DNA from 4 places in the Kitasatospora sp. NBC_01287 genome. Region 1 is predicted to be linked to each of the others. Evidence: riboswitches for the same ligand, from Rfam matches in the RefSeq annotation. Region 1 holds a riboswitch; each other region holds the start of a gene.

What was found. A riboswitch is a leader RNA that binds a small molecule or an ion and turns the genes downstream of it on or off. The one in region 1 is predicted to bind cobalamin.
Region 2: linked by a shared signal. The riboswitch ahead of OG455_RS09135 (HoxN/HupN/NixA family nickel/cobalt transporter) and the one ahead of OG455_RS33510 (CbtB-domain containing protein) in region 1 are both predicted to bind cobalamin.
Region 3: linked by a shared signal. The riboswitch ahead of OG455_RS11445 (cobalamin biosynthesis protein) and the one ahead of OG455_RS33510 (CbtB-domain containing protein) in region 1 are both predicted to bind cobalamin.
Region 4: linked by a shared signal. The riboswitch ahead of OG455_RS15125 (ribonucleoside-diphosphate reductase subunit alpha) and the one ahead of OG455_RS33510 (CbtB-domain containing protein) in region 1 are both predicted to bind cobalamin.

The regions. Positions count from the first base shown of each region.
Region 1 is NZ_JAPEPB010000001.1:7,823,620-7,827,770, reverse strand. Features, by position in the region: gene OG455_RS33520 (phytanoyl-CoA dioxygenase family protein) at 1-635, shown strand, start outside; gene OG455_RS33515 (DUF2470 domain-containing protein) at 785-1,588, opposite strand; cobalamin riboswitch at 1,722-1,845, shown strand; gene OG455_RS33510 (CbtB-domain containing protein) at 1,937-2,101, shown strand; gene OG455_RS33505 (CbtA family protein) at 2,179-3,051, shown strand; gene OG455_RS33500 ((2Fe-2S)-binding protein) at 3,048-3,941, shown strand; gene OG455_RS33495 (hypothetical protein) at 4,045-4,151, shown strand, end outside.
Region 2 is NZ_JAPEPB010000001.1:2,169,805-2,173,955, reverse strand. Features, by position in the region: gene OG455_RS09150 (helix-turn-helix domain-containing protein) at 1-531, shown strand, start outside; gene OG455_RS09145 (MBL fold metallo-hydrolase) at 515-1,537, shown strand; gene OG455_RS09140 (metalloregulator ArsR/SmtB family transcription factor) at 1,791-2,279, opposite strand; cobalamin riboswitch at 2,377-2,591, shown strand; gene OG455_RS09135 (HoxN/HupN/NixA family nickel/cobalt transporter) at 2,627-3,799, shown strand; gene OG455_RS09130 (SDR family oxidoreductase) at 4,061-4,151, shown strand, end outside.
Region 3 is NZ_JAPEPB010000001.1:2,748,229-2,752,379, reverse strand. Features, by position in the region: gene OG455_RS11450 (cobyric acid synthase) at 1-773, opposite strand, end outside; gene OG455_RS11445 (cobalamin biosynthesis protein) at 770-1,723, opposite strand; cobalamin riboswitch at 1,778-1,916, opposite strand; gene OG455_RS11440 (helix-turn-helix transcriptional regulator) at 2,154-2,870, shown strand; gene OG455_RS11435 (alpha/beta hydrolase) at 3,015-4,142, shown strand.
Region 4 is NZ_JAPEPB010000001.1:3,614,914-3,619,064, forward strand. Features, by position in the region: gene OG455_RS15120 (glycosyltransferase family 39 protein) at 1-1,270, shown strand, start outside; cobalamin riboswitch at 1,347-1,477, shown strand; gene OG455_RS15125 (ribonucleoside-diphosphate reductase subunit alpha) at 1,665-4,079, shown strand; gene OG455_RS15130 (ribonucleotide-diphosphate reductase subunit beta) at 4,118-4,151, shown strand, end outside.

The sequences.
Region 1 (4,151 bases):
GCCGCTTGCGCCCGGCCGCCGAGCAGCTGCTGCTCCGCTTCGCCGGCGCCCTGCCACCGCAGCGCCGGCGGCTGTACGTGAGTTCGCACCTGGGCGTGCGGATCATGTCGCCGCAGGCCACCGTGCGCGGCCGGGAGGCGGAACTGGGCGACTACACCGGTTTCCTGCTGCCGACGCTGGCGCACACCGACTCCTGGTTCAACACCGCGGTCAACTCGGTGAACCTCTGGCTGGCCGTCAGCCGGGTGCGGCGGGACAACGGCCTGACACTCTGGCCGCAGGCGTACCGGCGTCCGCTGCGGCACGACGGGGTACGGCTGCTGGCCGGCCAGGCGATCGGTGAGCCGGTGGAGGTCGAGCTGGAGGCCGGCGACCTGCTGGTCTTCGCCGGCGACCAGCTTCACGCCACCCGCCCGAACACCGGTCCGGAGACCCGCTGGGTGGTCACCAAGCGGCTCTGCCTGGGCCCGCCGCGCTACCACCCGCGCGCCACCGGCTGGGTGCCGTACCTCGATCCGCGCCTGCTCGACACCCCGCTGCGGGCACTGGCCCCGGCGCGGTCAGCGCTCACCCTCGGCGGGCTGCGCCAACTCGGCCGCGAGGCCGACCGATTGCTCACCCGGCTGCGCCACTGAGGCCGCCGGAGTCGGGCAGGCCGCCGTGCTCGGGCAGGCCGCCGGGACTGCCACCGCCGGGCGCGCCGGGGGTGTGGCGAGGGCGGCGGCCAGCGGCGCGGCGCGGAGGATCGTGGCCACGTCGAGGACGGGCCCGCGCGGCGCCCCCGTCACGGCCGTCCGGCGGGCCCGCTGGAGCCGCTGCCGGCTGAGGCATCCGGTCCGTTCTGGTCGCCGTGGTGATGGTGGTGGTGCCGGCAGGGGTGAGCGGCGTCGAGCAGCGCGCGGACCCGGTCGCCGGCCTGGTCGGCGGTCCGCGCCGGGGTCGGGAACAGCAGCCGGACGTCGCGCCGGGTGTGCGGGTGCTCCAACCGCAGCGTCAGGCCGTGGCGGTCCAGTGCCAGCGGCCATGCCCGGGCCGGGCCGGGCGGGGCCCCGGCCCCGATCCCGGCCCCAGTCCCGACCAGACCGGCGAGCAGGGCCAGCACGTCCTGGTGATCATCCGTCAGATGAGTGAGCAGGTGCGCCTCGCACCTGGCCAGCGGATCGGGCCGGGCGGCGGTGAACGCCTCGGGCGCCACCGTGCTGCCGCCCTCGACCGTGCGCAGGGTGGCGTGTGCGAGGTCCAGGCGCAGGGTGAGGTCCGCCGCGTCGGACGCGCGCTCGTCCGCCAGCAGTCGGCCGACCAGGGTCACCCGGGCGCGGACCCGGTCACGCACGGCAGCCGGCGCGACGTCGGTGATCTCGACCACGCAGGCCAGCGCGCCGCGGGGGGCCTGGGCGTGCTCGGCGGCCAGCGGGGTGTCCCGCGGCACCCGCATGGTCAGGCCGCCGTCCGGGTCGAGCGCGTGCACCCCGATCAGGTCGTAGCTGTGGCGCTCGGTGGCGAGGGCCAGCGAGTCGGCGGCGGCCAGCACCGTGCGGACCCGCTCCGCCGCGTCGGCGCCCGTCGTACGGGTGTGCGTGGCAGCCATGCCACACCTCCACTCAAGTTAGGTTTGCCTAACCTTAGCGGAGCGGGCGATACGGTGCCGGCCCAGGGCCGGCCGACCTCGGCGGGGGTGATCCCGGTGACGCGCGATTGACGGCGCATCGGCCGCGCCCTACCCTGCCTCAGGTAGTGATGGCGTAAGGAAGCTGGTGGGAATCCAGCACGGTCGCGCCACTGTGAAGCGGATCGCCCCCGGGCGGTGCGCCAGTCAGATACGACGCCATCACCGCACTCCACACGCTAGCGGGACGCACGATCCCCTGAAGGAGACTCACCTGTGAGCACCAGTCTGCCCAGTTCCAGCGCGCTGCCCACTCCCGTGGTGCTGCCGGTGTCGAAGGCCGTGACCTGGCTGGTCGGCACCGCGCTGATCGCCCTCGCGGTCTACTACTTCATCGGTGTCGACCAGGGCGCCTACTCCGTCTTCGGCAAGGACATGCACATCCACGAGTTCGTCCACGACTCCCGGCACTTCCTCGGCTTCCCCTGCCACTGACGAGCCCGACGAGCCCGACGAAACCGACGGACCCGACGAACTCGACGCCCGACGAACTGAAGTACGGACAACTGGACATGGAAAAGAGACTCATCCTGCGCGGCGTGCTCGCCGGCGCAGTGGCAGGCCTGCTCGCATTCGTCTTCGCGCGGATCTTCGCCGAGCCGCAGATCGACGCCGCGATCAGCTACGAGAGCGCGCGCGACGCCGCGCAGAGCACGCTGGACAAGGCCGCCGGGCTGCCGATGGCCGACTCCGGCCCCGACATCTTCAGCCGCACCATCCAGGCCAACATCGGCATCGGTGTCGGCATGGTCTTCTTCGGCATGGCGATGGGCGCGCTGTTCGCCGTGGCGTACACCGTCTGCCTGGGCCGGGTCGGCAAGCTGCGGCCGCGCACCCTGGCCATGCTGGTGGCGCTGGGCGGCTTCCTCGGCATCTACTTCGTGCCGTTCGTGAAGTACCCGGCGAACCCGCCGTCGATCGGGCACCCCGACACGATCCGCGACCGGGGCAACCTCTACCTCGCCATGGTGCTCTGCTCGGTCGTCTTCCTGATCGCGGCGGTCTGGCTGGGCAAGCGACTGCAGGCCAGGTTCGGGAACTGGAACGCGACCCTGCTGGCCGGCGCGGCCTACGCGGTGGTGCTCGGCGTGATCATGGCGCTGCTCCCCTCGCTCGGCGAACTGTCGGACAACGTCCGTGAGTTCGGACACCACGCGACCGAGACGCCGCAGCCGCTGACCGACCCGGGCGGCACCATCGTCTTCCCCGGCTTCCCGGCCGACACGCTGTTCGAGTTCCGCTTCTACTCGGTGATCGCGCAACTGCTGCTCTGGGCCGTCCTCGGCCTGGTCTTCGGCCCGCTGGCCGAGCGCCTGCTCGCCCCGAAGGAGCGGACGGCGTCCCAGGCCACGCCGGTCCGGGCCAAGCCGGTCGGGGCGGTATGACCGAGCCGGACCACCGGTGCGCCCCGGCGCGACCGGACCCGAAGGCCGCGACGCCCGCACGGGTCGCGGCCCTCGGGCCGTTCTTCGCCTTCGAGACCCGCCAGGAGAGCGGCATCCCTGGGCCGCCGCCGGCGCCCTGGCGAGCACTGGGTGAACTGCTGGATGACCCCTCGGTGCTGCGCGCGCGGGTGACCGCCGTGCGCGGCTACCTCGCGGCGGCCGGCGGGCAGCCGGTGACGGCGGTGGAGGAGCGGGTGGCCGCCTCGGTGACCCAGCTGGGGCTGGCCTCCCGGCTGCTCTCCCCGGCCTTCGCCGTCGGTGTGCTGACCGGCGAGGCGCTCCCGTTCGACCCGCGCCGGGCGTGGTGGCAGCCGGTACCGGGCGGGCCCTTCCCGCTCTCACTGCCGCGACGGACCACCGGACGGGGCGCGGGCGGGGACCCGGGCGAGGACCCGGGCGCGAGCGCGAGCGCGAGCGCGGACCAGGAGCCGGAAACGGGCGAGCCCTGGGACCCGGTCGGGCTCGCGGACCGGCTGGCCCGGGACCTGCTCGACGGGCCGATCCGCGAGCTGGTGGCGGCGGCCGGCGCGTACTCGCTCTCCCCGCACATCCTCTGGGGCAACGTCGCCTCGGCGGTCAACGGCGCGGCCTCGGCGATCGCCCGCACAGCACCCGAACTCGCGGGCCGGGCAGGCGAACTGGCCACCCAGCTGCTCGACCGGCCGCCCCTGCGCGGCGCCGGCGGCCCGACGGCCGACGGCGGCGGATTCCGCCGTCGCAGTTGCTGCCTGATCTACCGGGCCGCCCCGGACCGCGCGGGCGCCCTCTGCGGGGACTGCGTGCTCACCGGCCGCCCGCGCCCGCTGCCCGGCCGTGCCGGTCTGCGCTGACTCCCCTCCAGCAGACGGCGGCTGACGCCTCGTCAGAGCGAGAGTAGGTCGATAGTCGAGCCGGACCCCGGAACCCCGCAGGGCGACCGTCGACGGCGTCGACATGGTCCTGCTGCCCGTCGAGCAGTACCAGAACCTGGCCCGCTCCCGCCGCCAGGCCGGCGCCCAGGGCCCGCAGATCCAGGCCTTGAAGCGCGCGCTGAACGACGT
Region 2 (4,151 bases), 5.7 Mb from region 1:
GTCCTCGGGGTCCCGCAGGCGAACTGCTCCTTCCACCTCCGCCAACTCGCCAAGTACGGGTTCGTGGAGGAGGCCGGCCCAGGGCGCGACCGGCGTGAGCGCCAGTGGCGGGTGCCCGAGGTGCCACCGACCGTGCGGGTCGGGGCGGGCGGTGACCGGGTGCTCAAGCGGCAGCTCGAACGGCTCGTGGTGGAGCGGGAGATGCAGGCGATCCTCGACCACGCGGCCCGCGAGGAGCGGCGCCCCGGCCCGCCCGATGGCGGGGGGAGCGGCGGCGGTGGGGCTGCGGGCGTCCCGGGCGCCGACGGGCCGCCCGCGGCGGCCCTGCTGGCCGCCGTGGCGGTGCTCTCCGCCGCCGAGGCCGCCGAGCTCGCCGACCAGTGGCAGGCGCTGCTCGCGCCCTACATCGCCAGGGCGGGCGCGGCGGCCGGGCGGCCGGGCCCCGGACAGCACCACGTGCGGTACTTCATGGCGGCGACTCCGCTGCCCGACCTCGAAGCGCGGGAGAACGAGCATGCGACCGACGACTGACGGCCCGATCGACTTCGTGACCGGGGCTCCCGGCGCCGGCTCCCTGGCGGTCGACTGGATCCACGGCACCGCGTCCCGGCGCGGTGGCGGCCCGCCGCTCCAGGTCCACCAGTACGATGAGCACACCGTCATCCTGCGGCAGAGCATGGCGGTCAACTACGAGGCCCCGTTCATCTTCCTGCTCTTCGGCAACGACCGGGCCCTGCTGCTGGACACCGGCGCGACGGCCGACGCCACCATCTTCCCGCTGCGCGCGACGGTCGACCGGCTGGTGGCCGAGTGGCTCGACCGCCACCCGGGCGAGCAGGGCGAACGCGGCGGGCACGGCGAGCACGGTGGGCGGCGCGAGCCGTACGGGCTGGTGGTCGCGCACACCCACGGGCACGGCGACCACGTGGCCGCCGACGGCCAGTTCGCCGACCGCCCCGCGACCACGGTGGTGCCGCGCGAGGCCGAGGCCGTCGGGTCGTTCTTCGGTTTCGAGCCCGACCGGCCGCTCGACACGGTCACCTTCGACCTGGGCGGCCGGGTGCTGGAGATCCTTCCCTCGCCGGGGCACCATCGGGCGGCGATCACCGTCTACGACCCCTGGAGCGGGATCCTGTTCACCGGTGACACGGTGCTGCCGGGCCGCCTCTACGTGGAGGACCACGCCGCCTTCCGCGCGACCGTGGAGCGGATGGTGGAGTTCGCCGGCACCCACCCGGTCACCCATGTGCTCGGCTGCCATGTCGAGATGAGCCGCCGGCCCGGCGGCGAGTACCCGATCGGTGCCACCTACCAGCCCGACGAGCGGGTGCCCGAAATGACCGTGGCGCAGCTGGTGGCGGTCCGTGACGCGACCGTGGCCGTGGCCGGGCGGCCCGGGGTGCACCGCTTCGACGACTTCGTCATCTACAACGAGCCGCGCAAGACCGACATGCGCAAGCTGGTGGCCCGCGGCCTGGCCCACCAGCTGGCGAGCCCGGTCCTGCGGCTGCTCCCGGGCACTCGGCGCCGAGGCTGACCGGGGAGGGACTGACCGGGGAGGGGCTGACAGGGGAGGGGCTGACAGGCGGGAGGAGCTGACCGGGGGAGGGGCTGGCAGGGGAAAGGCTGACCGGGCACGGTCGACCGAGGAGGGAGTGCCCCGGTCTGTTCTGTCAGACAGTCCGGGTGCGGATCGGTGGGTCAGGGGCGATCGGCCACGATAATTTCGAGCGGCACTTGGAGCACCAGGGCCAGGACCTTGGAAAGCGGGACCTGCGGGGGAGCGGCCGTCAGCCCTGCGAGGTCGGAGCGCCCTTGTGGGGCAGCTCGCCTTGGGAAAGCCCACTGTGGGGCAGCTCGCCGTGGGAAAGCCCGCCATGGGAAAGCTCGTCGTGGGACAGCTCGTCGTGGGAAAGCTCGTCGTGCGGGAGCCGCGGGATCAGGTCGAGCAGCGGCGCCACGTCGGGATCGAGCAGGTGGTAGCGGACGATCCGGCCGTCCTTGTCGGCGGCCACCGTGCCCGAGGCCCGCAGCAGGCGCAGGGTCTGGGAGACGGCGGTCTCGCTGATCCCGGTGGCCAGCGCGAGGTCGGAGACCGCGATCGGCCCGGCCCGGTGGATCGCCAGCAGCAGCGCCAGGCGGCCCGGTTCGGCGAGCAGGGCGAAGCGCGCGGCCCAGCCGCGCACGGCCGCGGGCTCGCCGATGCCGGCGATGGCCGCGCAGACCGTGTGCTCGTCGATGGCGCGCCGGTGCGCCCGATCCTCGGGAACCAGATGCATGGGACCCATCTTCATCCCCGGTGACAGCGGTGTCCAAAACCGGGACGCCGGAACACCTGCGCATCTGCGCAGGCTTGTGGACATCACCGCCCGGGCTCTACGGTGTTCCCGCCGTGGTGTTCGGGAAGACCGGTGCACTGTGCCTGCCACAGGAGTCCGGAGCGGCCCTCGCCACTGTGATCGGGGAATCCTCGTACCGCTCCCGCCCGCCAGGGCGGATGGTCACTGGATGCCGTCAGGCGTCCGGGAAGGCCGGGTACGGGGGTGTTGGACCCGTCAGCCAGGAGACCGGCCACGGCACCGCACGACGAACTCTGTCCACGAGGTGCTGGAGAGGCTGCCCCCGGATGACCCTGCCCGAAACCACGCCGACCGCCGAGGCCCTACCGGCCCGCGCCCCGTCCGCGTCTTCCCTGTCCCCGTCCCCGTCGCCATCCTCCTCGCCGTCCCCGTCGGCGCCCGTCCTCTCGCTGCGCTGGGAGCGCCGGGACTGGCTGCGCACCGGCGGCCTGATGTCCGTGATCATCGCCATGCACGTGGCGGCCTTCGGCATCCTGATCGCCCTGGTGACGCCGCACCACTACACCGTCGGCAGCCAGGCCTTCGGGCTCGGCCTCGGCATCACCGCCTACACCCTGGGCATGCGGCACGCCTTCGACGCCGACCACATCGCGGCCATCGACAACACCACCCGCAAGCTGATGGCCGACGGCAAGCGTCCGGTCTCGGTCGGCTTCTGGTTCGCGCTCGGCCACTCCACCATCGTGGTGGTGCTGGCCGGGCTGGTCGCCGCCGGCGCCCAGGTGGTCGGCACCCTGACCAACGACAACTCCGGTGCGCACAAGCTGCTCGGCGTGGTCAGCACCAGCGTCTCCGGCGGCTTCCTCTACCTGATCGCCGCGCTCAACCTGGTCTCGATGGCCGGCATCGCGCGGGTCTTCCGCGCGATGCGCGCGGGCAGCTTCGACGAGCACGAGCTGGAGCGGCACCTGGACAGCCGCGGCTTCATGAACCGCGTCCTGGGCAGGCTGACCAAGTCGATCACCCGCCCGGGGCAGATGTACCCGGTGGGGCTGCTCTTCGGGATCGGCTTCGACACCGCGACCGAGGTCTCGCTGATGGTGATGGCCGGCTCCGGCGCCGCCTCCGGCCTGCCCTGGTACGCGATCCTCTGCCTGCCGCTGCTCTTCGCGGCCGGGATGAGCCTGTTCGACACGCTCGACGGCACCTTCATGAACTTCGCGTACCACTGGGCGTTCTCCAACCCGGTCCGCAAGGTGTACTACAACCTCACCATCACCGGGCTGTCCATCGCCGTCGCCTTCCTGATCGGCACCATCGAGCTGGTCGGGGTGCTGCACGAGCAGCTCGACCTGACCGACCCGGTCAGCGGCTGGATCTCCGGCATCAACCTCAACAACGTGGGCTTCGTCATCGTGGGCCTGTTCGTGGTGGTCTGGGCGGCCGCGCTGGCGTACTGGCGGCTGGCGAAGGTGGAGCAGCGCTGGCCGAAGGACTGACGCCGCCTCGCACGCGGGTACGGCCGAGGGCCGGACGGGACTCCCGTCCGGCCCTCGGCCGTACCCGGGCCGCCGCGCCAGGCCCCGCCACGGCCGGAAGGACCAGCCAGGGAGTGAAACACCTAGGACAAGATCGAGCCTGCCTACCGTCTTCGCCGGCCGCCAGAGTTGCTCTCGGAAGCGAGCGGGCGAGCGTGCTGACGCCGCCGACTCCCTCGATCCGAGTCGTACTGATCCAGCTGTTCCACAGGAGATGAACCCATGGCTTCAACCACCCTGTCCGGCACCCGCGTCGTCGTGATCGGCGGCAGCTCCGGCATCGGTCGCGCGGTGGCCCGCCAGGCCGCCGAGG
Region 3 (4,151 bases), 5.1 Mb from region 1:
AGCACGTCGGCGCCGAACGGCCCGGCGGTGTCCTCGCGGTCCACCGCCGTGGTGAGGTCGAGCGAGTCCTCGGCGTCCAGCCACAGGCCCTTCAGCATCGGCAGGGTGCCGAGCACCGGACGGCCGGTCAGCTCGTGCAGCATGTCCAGGCCGGGCTTCAGCAGCCGGGCGTCGCCGCGGAACTTGTTCACCAGCCAGCCCGCCACCAGCCGCTGGTCCTCGGGCGAGAGCAGCGCCAGGGTGCCGAACATCGCGGCGAAGACGCCACCGCGGTCGATGTCGCCGACCACCACCACCGGCAGCTCGGCGGCCCGGGCCAGTCCCATGTTGGCGATGTCGCGGTCGCGCAGGTTGATCTCGGCCGGCGAGCCGGCGCCCTCGCAGACCACCACGTCGAAGCGGCGCCGCAGGTCGGCCAGGCACTCCAGCGAGCGCTCCAGCAGGTACGGCTTGCGCTCGCGGTAGTCGAGCGCGCCGACCTCGGCGACCGGCCGGCCGAGCAGCACCACCTGGCTGCGCCCGTCCGCCCCGGGCTTGAGCAGCACCGGGTTCATCGCGGCCTCGGGCTCGACCCGGGCGGCCTGCGCCTGCATCACCTGGGCCCGGCCGATCTCGGCGCCGTCCAGCGTGACCATCGAGTTGAGTGACATGTTCTGGGCCTTGAACGGGGCCACCTTGACGCCCCGGCGGACCAGCCAGCGGCAGATCCCGGCGGTGACCACGCTCTTCCCGGCGTCCGAGGTGGTGCCCGCCACCAGCAGCGCGTTGCTCATCTCCGTCGTCCCCTCCGTACGGGCACGGCGAACCGCAGCGCCACCGTCGTCCCCAGCGCGAGCAGCCCGACCCGGCGCGACAGCCGGCAGGCCCGTTCGATGTCCGCCACCGCCACCGGGCGCTGCCCGCCGCCCAGCACCGGGCGGTGCTCCACGTGCTCCCCGTACCGCAGCGTCCCGCCCAGGCGCACGCCGAGCGCGCCGGCGAAGGCGGACTCGGCCTGCCCGGCGTTCGGGCTCGGGTGCGCGCCGCCGTCCCGGCGCCAGACGCGCCAGGCCCGGCCGCGGTCCTCGGCGGCCGCCACCGTGAGCAGCGCGGTCAGCCGGGCGCCCGGCCAGCCGGCCACGTCGTCCAGTCGGGCCGCGGCCCAGCCGAACCGGCGGTACCTCGCCGACTTGTGGCCGACCATCGCGTCCAGCGTGTTGACGGCGCGGAAGGCGAGCAGGCCGGGCGCGCCCGCGAGCGCGCCCCAGACCAGGGCGTTGACCACCGCGTCGGCGGTGTTCTCTGCCACCGACTCGACCACGGCGCGGGCGATCTGCTGCTCGTCCAGTTCGCTCGGGTCGCGCCCGCACAGGTGCGGCAGCCGCTGCCTGGCGGCCGCCAGGTCGCCGGCCGACAGCGCGTCGCCGATGGTGCGGGCCTCGCGGGCCAGCGAGCTGCCGCCGAGCACCGTCCAGGTGGCGGCGGCCGTCAGCGCGGCGCTCTCCCGTCCCAGCAGCCGTCCGATCCCGGCGGCACCGCCCGCCACCGCGCCCACGCAGAGTGCGGTGTGCAGCGCGCCGGCGCCGCGGTCATCGCGCCAGAGCGCGCGCTCCAGCCGGGCGGCCGCGCGCCCGAAGAAGGCCACCGGGTGGCCGCGCCGGGGATCGCCGAAGCGGGCGTCGGCGGCATAGCCGGCCAGGGCGCCCAGGGCGTACGGCAGCGCGCGGTGGGGAACCCCCGCCATGTGTCGCGTGTCCTCACTCAGGGTCCTCGCCCTGGATCGACGTACCGGCGGCGAGAGTCTCCTGGCTTCCCCGGGTGGTAGAACGCACACCCGGGCCTTCCAACGACCCTGTGGCGGGCCGCCGTGACCGTGCGTCGGGCGTGCTCCCCGGTGACAGTGGCGGGACCGCGCCGGATTCGCACCGGCTTCCTCTACTTGCCTCCGTTTGGCCAACGGATCCCATCACGCGTGCGAAGCGGGAGTCAACCAGGCCCCGGGACTGGTTGATCACACGACGGGCCGGAGCAGCGGAACCGTTGCTACCTCCGAGTAGCGGCGCGGCCGGGGCGCCGGGCGCTGGTGAATCGTCCAAGGGCGGCCCCGGGCCCGTCGCGCGGCTTCGTGTGTTCGGCGACTGGGGGCGGGTCGACCCCGGCCCTAGCGTCGGCCCATGCGAAGAAGCCGGCCGCCGGCCCCCACCCCGGTCCCGTTCTCCCCCCGGGCCGCCCGCGCTCATCGCGTCGGTCTCGGCCTGACCCCCGAGCAGGTCGCCCAGGGCCTGGCCGCGCACGGGGTGCGGCTGCTGCCCGGCCACGTGATCGGCTGGGAGAGCGGGGAGATCCGCCCGACCGAGGAGGAGTTCATCGCGCTGGCCCGCGCGCTGTGGTGCCCGGCGGCGCAGCTGATGGGCGTGGCCCCCGACTCGCTGCGCGACTTCCGGGTGGCCCGGGAGCTCAACCAGGAGCAGACCGCGACCCGGATCGGGATGGACCCGCGCGCCTACGCCGCCGTGGAGCGGACCGGCCGCTGGACCGGCAGCGAGGAGCAGGGCGCCGCGCTGGCCGAGGTGCTCGGCCTGACGCTGCGCGACCTGGTCCGGGTGCGGGGCGCCGAGCAGGAGCTGGTGGACCGGCTGCGCCAGTGCGTGGACGGCCGCTGGCAGGCGCAGCTGAAGGCGGTCGCCGAGCTGGTGCCGGTGCACCGCGACACCCTGGGCCGGGTACTGGCGGCGCTGCGGAGCGAGTACCAGGTGAGCGGTCACTGGGGCACGGGCAGCTGGGGCCCCGCCGCCCCGGCCGCGCCCCGGCCGGCGGAGCCGGAGCAGGAGCCGGTCGACCGCTTCTGGAGCCTGCTGACCCGCGAGGACACCGGCGGCCTGCGGGTCTGAGACACCCCGGGGCGGCACTCGGGCGGCACTCGGGCGGCATCTTGGACGGCGCCCGGACGGCGGCGTTGCGGTGGCCGGGTGGCATGGCGCGCGGTGGACTGGGCAGGTCGTCTCCGACCTGCCGTCACCACTCTGGGGAGAGCCATGCGCTGGGGAACCGCCGTCGTCGCAGCCACCGCCGTCGCCGCCGCGGCGGGCGCGGCCGCCCTGCTGATCGGGCGCCGGGTCTCGGATCTGAGCCTGCGCCCCGAGCGCTCCGCGAGCGGCGAGCCGGTGGGCGAGCCCGTGCTGCGGGTGCACGAGCTCGCCGCCGGGGAGGTCACGCTGACCCGCACCGTGGCCAGTGCCAGGCGCGGCCGCTACGCGCTGGACTGGCCCGGCGGCCACGCGGTGGTCGGCAAGGTGCTGCGCACCGGCCCGCAGAGCGTCACCCGCCGCCTGGAACTCACCGCCGGCAGCCCGCTGACGGCCGGCACCGAGGTCGAGCTGAGCCCCCGGGTGCTGCGCGGCGACCCGGGCTCGGCCTGCGGCCTGGACTACATGGACGTGCTGGTCGACGGCGAGCTCGGCGCGCTGCCCGCCTGGTACGTCCCGGCGGTGCGCGGCACCTGGGTGATCGCGGTGCACGGACGGCTGGCCGACCGCCGCCAGGCCCTGCCGGTGCTGCCACTGCTCAAGCGGCTCAACCTGCCCGCGCTGGTGGTCAGCTACCGGGGCGACCAGGGGGCGCCCGCCTCGCCGGACGGGATCGGGCACTTCGGCGAGACCGAGTGGCGCGACGTCGAGGCGGCGATCCACTTCGCCAAGGAGGCCGGCGCCGGACGGATCGTGCTCTACGGCTGGTCGGTCGGTGCCGCCACCGTGCTGCGCACCGCCGCCGAGTCCGGGTACCGCCACGAGCTGGCCGGGTTGATCCTCGACTCGCCGGTGCTGGACTGGTCGGCCTCGGTGCGCGGGGTCGCGGCCCGGGCCGGGGTGCCCGGCGCGGTCGCCGGGCAGCTGGGCGCCTGGGCGGCCGAGGGGCGCACCGGGGTCGACCCGGCAGGCTTCGCCCGGCTCGCCGACGGTGCCGAGCTGGCCGTCCCCACCCTGCTGCTGCACAGCCCGCAGGACGCCGTGGCGCCGTTCGCCGCCGCCCGCCGGCTGGCCGAACTGCGCCCGGATCTGGTCAGCCTGCGCAGCATCCCCGACGCCGGGCACGCGGCGCTCTGGAACGCCGACCCGCGCGGCTACGAGGAGGCGCTGCGCCGCTACCTCACCCCGCTGCTCTGAGGTCGCCCG
Region 4 (4,151 bases), 4.2 Mb from region 1:
GATCGCCATGGCGGTGGCGGCCGGCTGGCTGGCACTGCTCGGCCGGCGGCTCTTCACGCCCGCCACCGGGCTGCTGGCGGGCCTGCTGCTGGCAGTCCTGCCCAGCACCACCCGGTACGGCCAGGAGGCCCGCCCGTACGCCTTCGCGGTCCTGGTCGCGATCGCCTCCACCCACCTGCTGGTCCGGGCCCTGGACCGTCCCTCGCTGAAGAGCTGGGTCGGGTACGCGGTGACCATCCCGCTGCTCGGCTGGACCCACCTGGTGACCCTCTCGGTGCTGGCCGGCCACCTGGCCGCGGTGCTGACCAGGACCCGCAGGGCCGACCTGGTCCCGCGCTGGGCCTTCACCGCCGCGGTGCTGGCCGGCGGCTCGCTCACCGTGCCGATGGTGCTGCAGGGCCGGTCGCAGAGCGCCCAGATCGCCTGGAACAAGACCGGGCCGGCCGATCTCAAGGCCTACCCGGACACGCTCTTCCTCTCCTGGCACGTCGGGCTCGCGGTGCTGGCCGTGGGCCTGCTGGGGCTGCTGGCGGCCCGCCGTCACGCCGCGCTGCTCGCGGCCTGGGCGCTGCTGCCGCCCCTGGTCACCTTCGCCACCGCGAGTTGGCTGCACCTCTTCCTCAACCGCTACCTGCTCTTCACCCTGCCCGCCTGGACCCTGCTGGCCGCCGCGGCGGTGTGCCGGGTCGGCGGACCGCTGACCAGCGGCGCCGCCCCCGCGCTGCCGCGCCGGCTGCTGAGCTGGGTGCTGGTCGCCGCCGCGGTGGCCGGACTGGGCTGGACGGCCTGGCCCGGGATCCGAGCGACCCACCAGGACCTGGCGGGCGAGCCGGACTACAACCGGCTCACCCGGATCATGCTGCACGACCAGCAGCCGGGCGACGGCATCGTCTACAGCGGGACGCTGCAGGAGCGGATGTCGATGGCCTACGAGCTGCGCGACGTCCGCACCGCGCCGAAGGATATCCTGCTGCAGAAGTCGGCCGCCGAGATCGGCCTCTACTCGGCCCAGGAGTGCGACGACCCGGACGCCTGCGCGGCGAACACCAACCGGATCTGGCTGGTGGCCACCGGCCCCGCCGCCGACCCGCTGGCGGCGCTCCCGCCGCAGACCGCGCAGGTGCTCCGCAGTCAGTTCCAGACCACCAGGACCGACAGCCTGCCCTGGGTCCGACTGGTCCTGCTGAGCCGGGTCCACCCCTCCCGCCGGGCCTCGGTGGCGGACGACCTGGGTGACCACAACGTCCAGATGGCACCCGGCAGCAGCTGACGCCGGGCACCATCGAGTGTTGGCTTCGCCACTCCGCACGACACTACATATGGTGCTGCTTGAAGCGGCCACCACTACATGTATGCTCACTCTCGCTGTCGACGCAGGGGAACCCGGTGCGAGTCCGGGACTGCCCCGCAGCGGTGAGCGCTTGCCCCCATGGGGTTTCCGCGAGTCCGAATACCTGCCGACGGTGTGCCGCCCGGCCTCCCCGCAGAGGCCTCTCACGCACAGCTGTACCGTCCGGCCTCGCGGGCAGGCCAGGGTGACGACGCGCGCGCCGGAGCAGACCGGCGTGCCCATCTCCCCTGCCCCGCGCGCGAGCCACGGACCTCCCCCAGTCCGCCGCCGCCCCAGGAGAGAGAGCGCCTTGACCGTCGCCGCCTCAGTTGCCCTGCCGTCACAGGGACACGCCGCCGATGCCACCCAGACCGATCCCGGTGCGGCACTGCTTCGGCTGCTCACCGACAAGAGCGCCGACCTCCCCCAGGTGGACCCCGGCCACGTCGCCGCCGCCGCGCTGCGCGGCCGCCACGCCGGCTCGGACTTCGCCGAGCTGCGCGGGCTGGCCGTGGACGCCGCCGCTTCGATGATCGCCGAGGACCCCCAGTACTCGAAGCTGGCCGCCCGGCTGCTGGCCCAGGAGATCGCCGACGAGGCGGTGGGCCAGGGCGCCACCTCGTTCACCGCCTCGATCGCCGTCGGCCACGCCGAGGGCCTGATCGGCGAGGTCACCGCCGCCTTCGTGGCCAAGCACGCCGCCGCGCTGGACGCGCTGATCGACGAGCGGGGCGACGACCGCTTCGAGTACTTCGGCCTGCGCACCGTGCAGTCCCGCTACCTGCTGCGCCACCCGATCACCCGCAAGGTGGTCGAGCGCCCGCAGCACTTCCTGCTCCGGGTCGCCTGCGGCCTGGCGGTGGGCGACAACGAGCAGTCGGTGGCCGAGGTCGCCGAGCTCTACCGCCTGATGAGCCGGCTGGAGTACCTGACCTCCTCGCCGACCCTCTTCAACTCCGGCACCCGGCACCCGCAGATGTCCAGCTGCTACCTGCTGGACTCGCCGCTGGACAACCTGGACTCGATCTACTCGCGCTACGCGCAGATCGCCCGGCTCTCCAAGCACGCCGGCGGCATCGGCCTGTCCTACTCCCGGATCCGCTCGCGCGGCAGCCTGATCCGCGGCACCAACGGCCAGTCCAACGGCATCGTGCCGTTCCTGCGCACCCTGGACTCCTCGGTCGCCGCCGTCAACCAGGGCGGCCGCCGCAAGGGCGCGGCCTGCGTCTACCTGGAGACCTGGCACGCGGACATCGAGGAGTTCCTCGAACTGCGCGACAGCACCGGCGAGGAGGCCCGCCGCACCCACAACCTCAACCTGGCGCACTGGATCCCGGACGAGTTCATGCGCCGGGTCAACGCCAACGCCGACTGGTCGCTCTTCTCCCCGGCCGACGTGCCCGAGCTGGTCGACCTGTGGGGCGAGGAGTTCGACGAGGCGTACCTCAAGGCCGAGCAGGCCGGCAAGGCCGTCCGCAGCATCCCCGCGCAGACCCTCTACGCCCGGATGATGCGCACCCTGGCGCAGACCGGCAACGGCTGGATGACCTTCAAGGACGCCGCCAACCGCGCCGCCAACCAGACCGCGCTGCCCGGCCGCACGGTGCACTCCTCCAACCTGTGCACCGAGATCCTGGAGGTCACCGACGACTCCGAGACCGCGGTCTGCAACCTGGGCTCGGTCAACCTCGGCGCCCACGTGGCCGCCGGCGCGACCGCCACCGACCTGCTCACCGCCATGGACTGGCAGCGGCTGGACGCCACCGTGCGCACCGCCGTCACCTTCCTGGACCGGGTGGTGGACATCAACTTCTACCCGACCGGCGAAGCCGCCACCTCCAACTCCCGCTGGCGCCCGGTGGGCCTGGGCGTGATGGGCCTGCAGGACGTCTTCTTCCAGCTGGGCCTGGACTTCGACTCCGCCGAGGCCAAGAAGCTGTCCACGCTGATCGCCGAGCGGATCATGCTGACCGCCTACGAGCGCTCCAGCGAGCTCGCCGAGCAGTTCGGGCAGCACCCGGCCTACGCCGAGACCCGCGCGGCCCGCGGCCAGCTGCACATCGACCACTTCGCCGACGCCACCCCGCAGTGGACCGAGCGCTGGGAGGCGCTGCGCGCCACCATCGCCCGCACCGGCCTGCGCAACTCGCTGCTGCTGGCGATCGCGCCGACCGCGACCATCGCCTCGATCGCCGGCGTCTACGAGTGCATCGAGCCGCAGGTCTCCAACCTCTTCAAGCGCGAGACCCTCTCCGGCGAGTTCCTCCAGGTCAACCCGTACCTGGTGCGCGAGCTGAAGGAGCTGGGCGTCTGGGACCAGCAGACCCGCGACGCGCTGCGCGAGGCCAACGGCTCGGTGCAGGAGCTCTCCTGGCTGCCGGCCGAGCTGCGCTCGCGCTACCGCACCGCCTGGGAGCTGCCGCAGCGCGCGCTGATCGACCTGGCCGCCGCCCGCCAGCCGTACCTGGACCAGAGCCAGTCGCTGAACCTCTTCATGGCCGCGCCGACCATCGGCAAGCTCAGCTCGATGTACGCCTACGCCTGGAAGGTCGGTCTCAAGACCACCTACTACCTGCGCTCGCGCCCGGCCACCCGGATCGCCCAGGCGGCCTCCGGCGCCGCCCGCCCCGCGGCCGTGCCGGTCAGCGGCCCCACCGCGGGCGTCCCCGCTCCCACGCTGAGCCAGGCCGAGCAGGACGCCATCGCCTGCTCCCTGGAGAACCCCGAGTCCTGCGAGGCCTGCCAGTGAGTTCCGCCCCCCTCGACCAGCCCGAGGGCCGCCAGAAGATGCTGCTCGACCCGGGCTTCGAACTGACCCTGC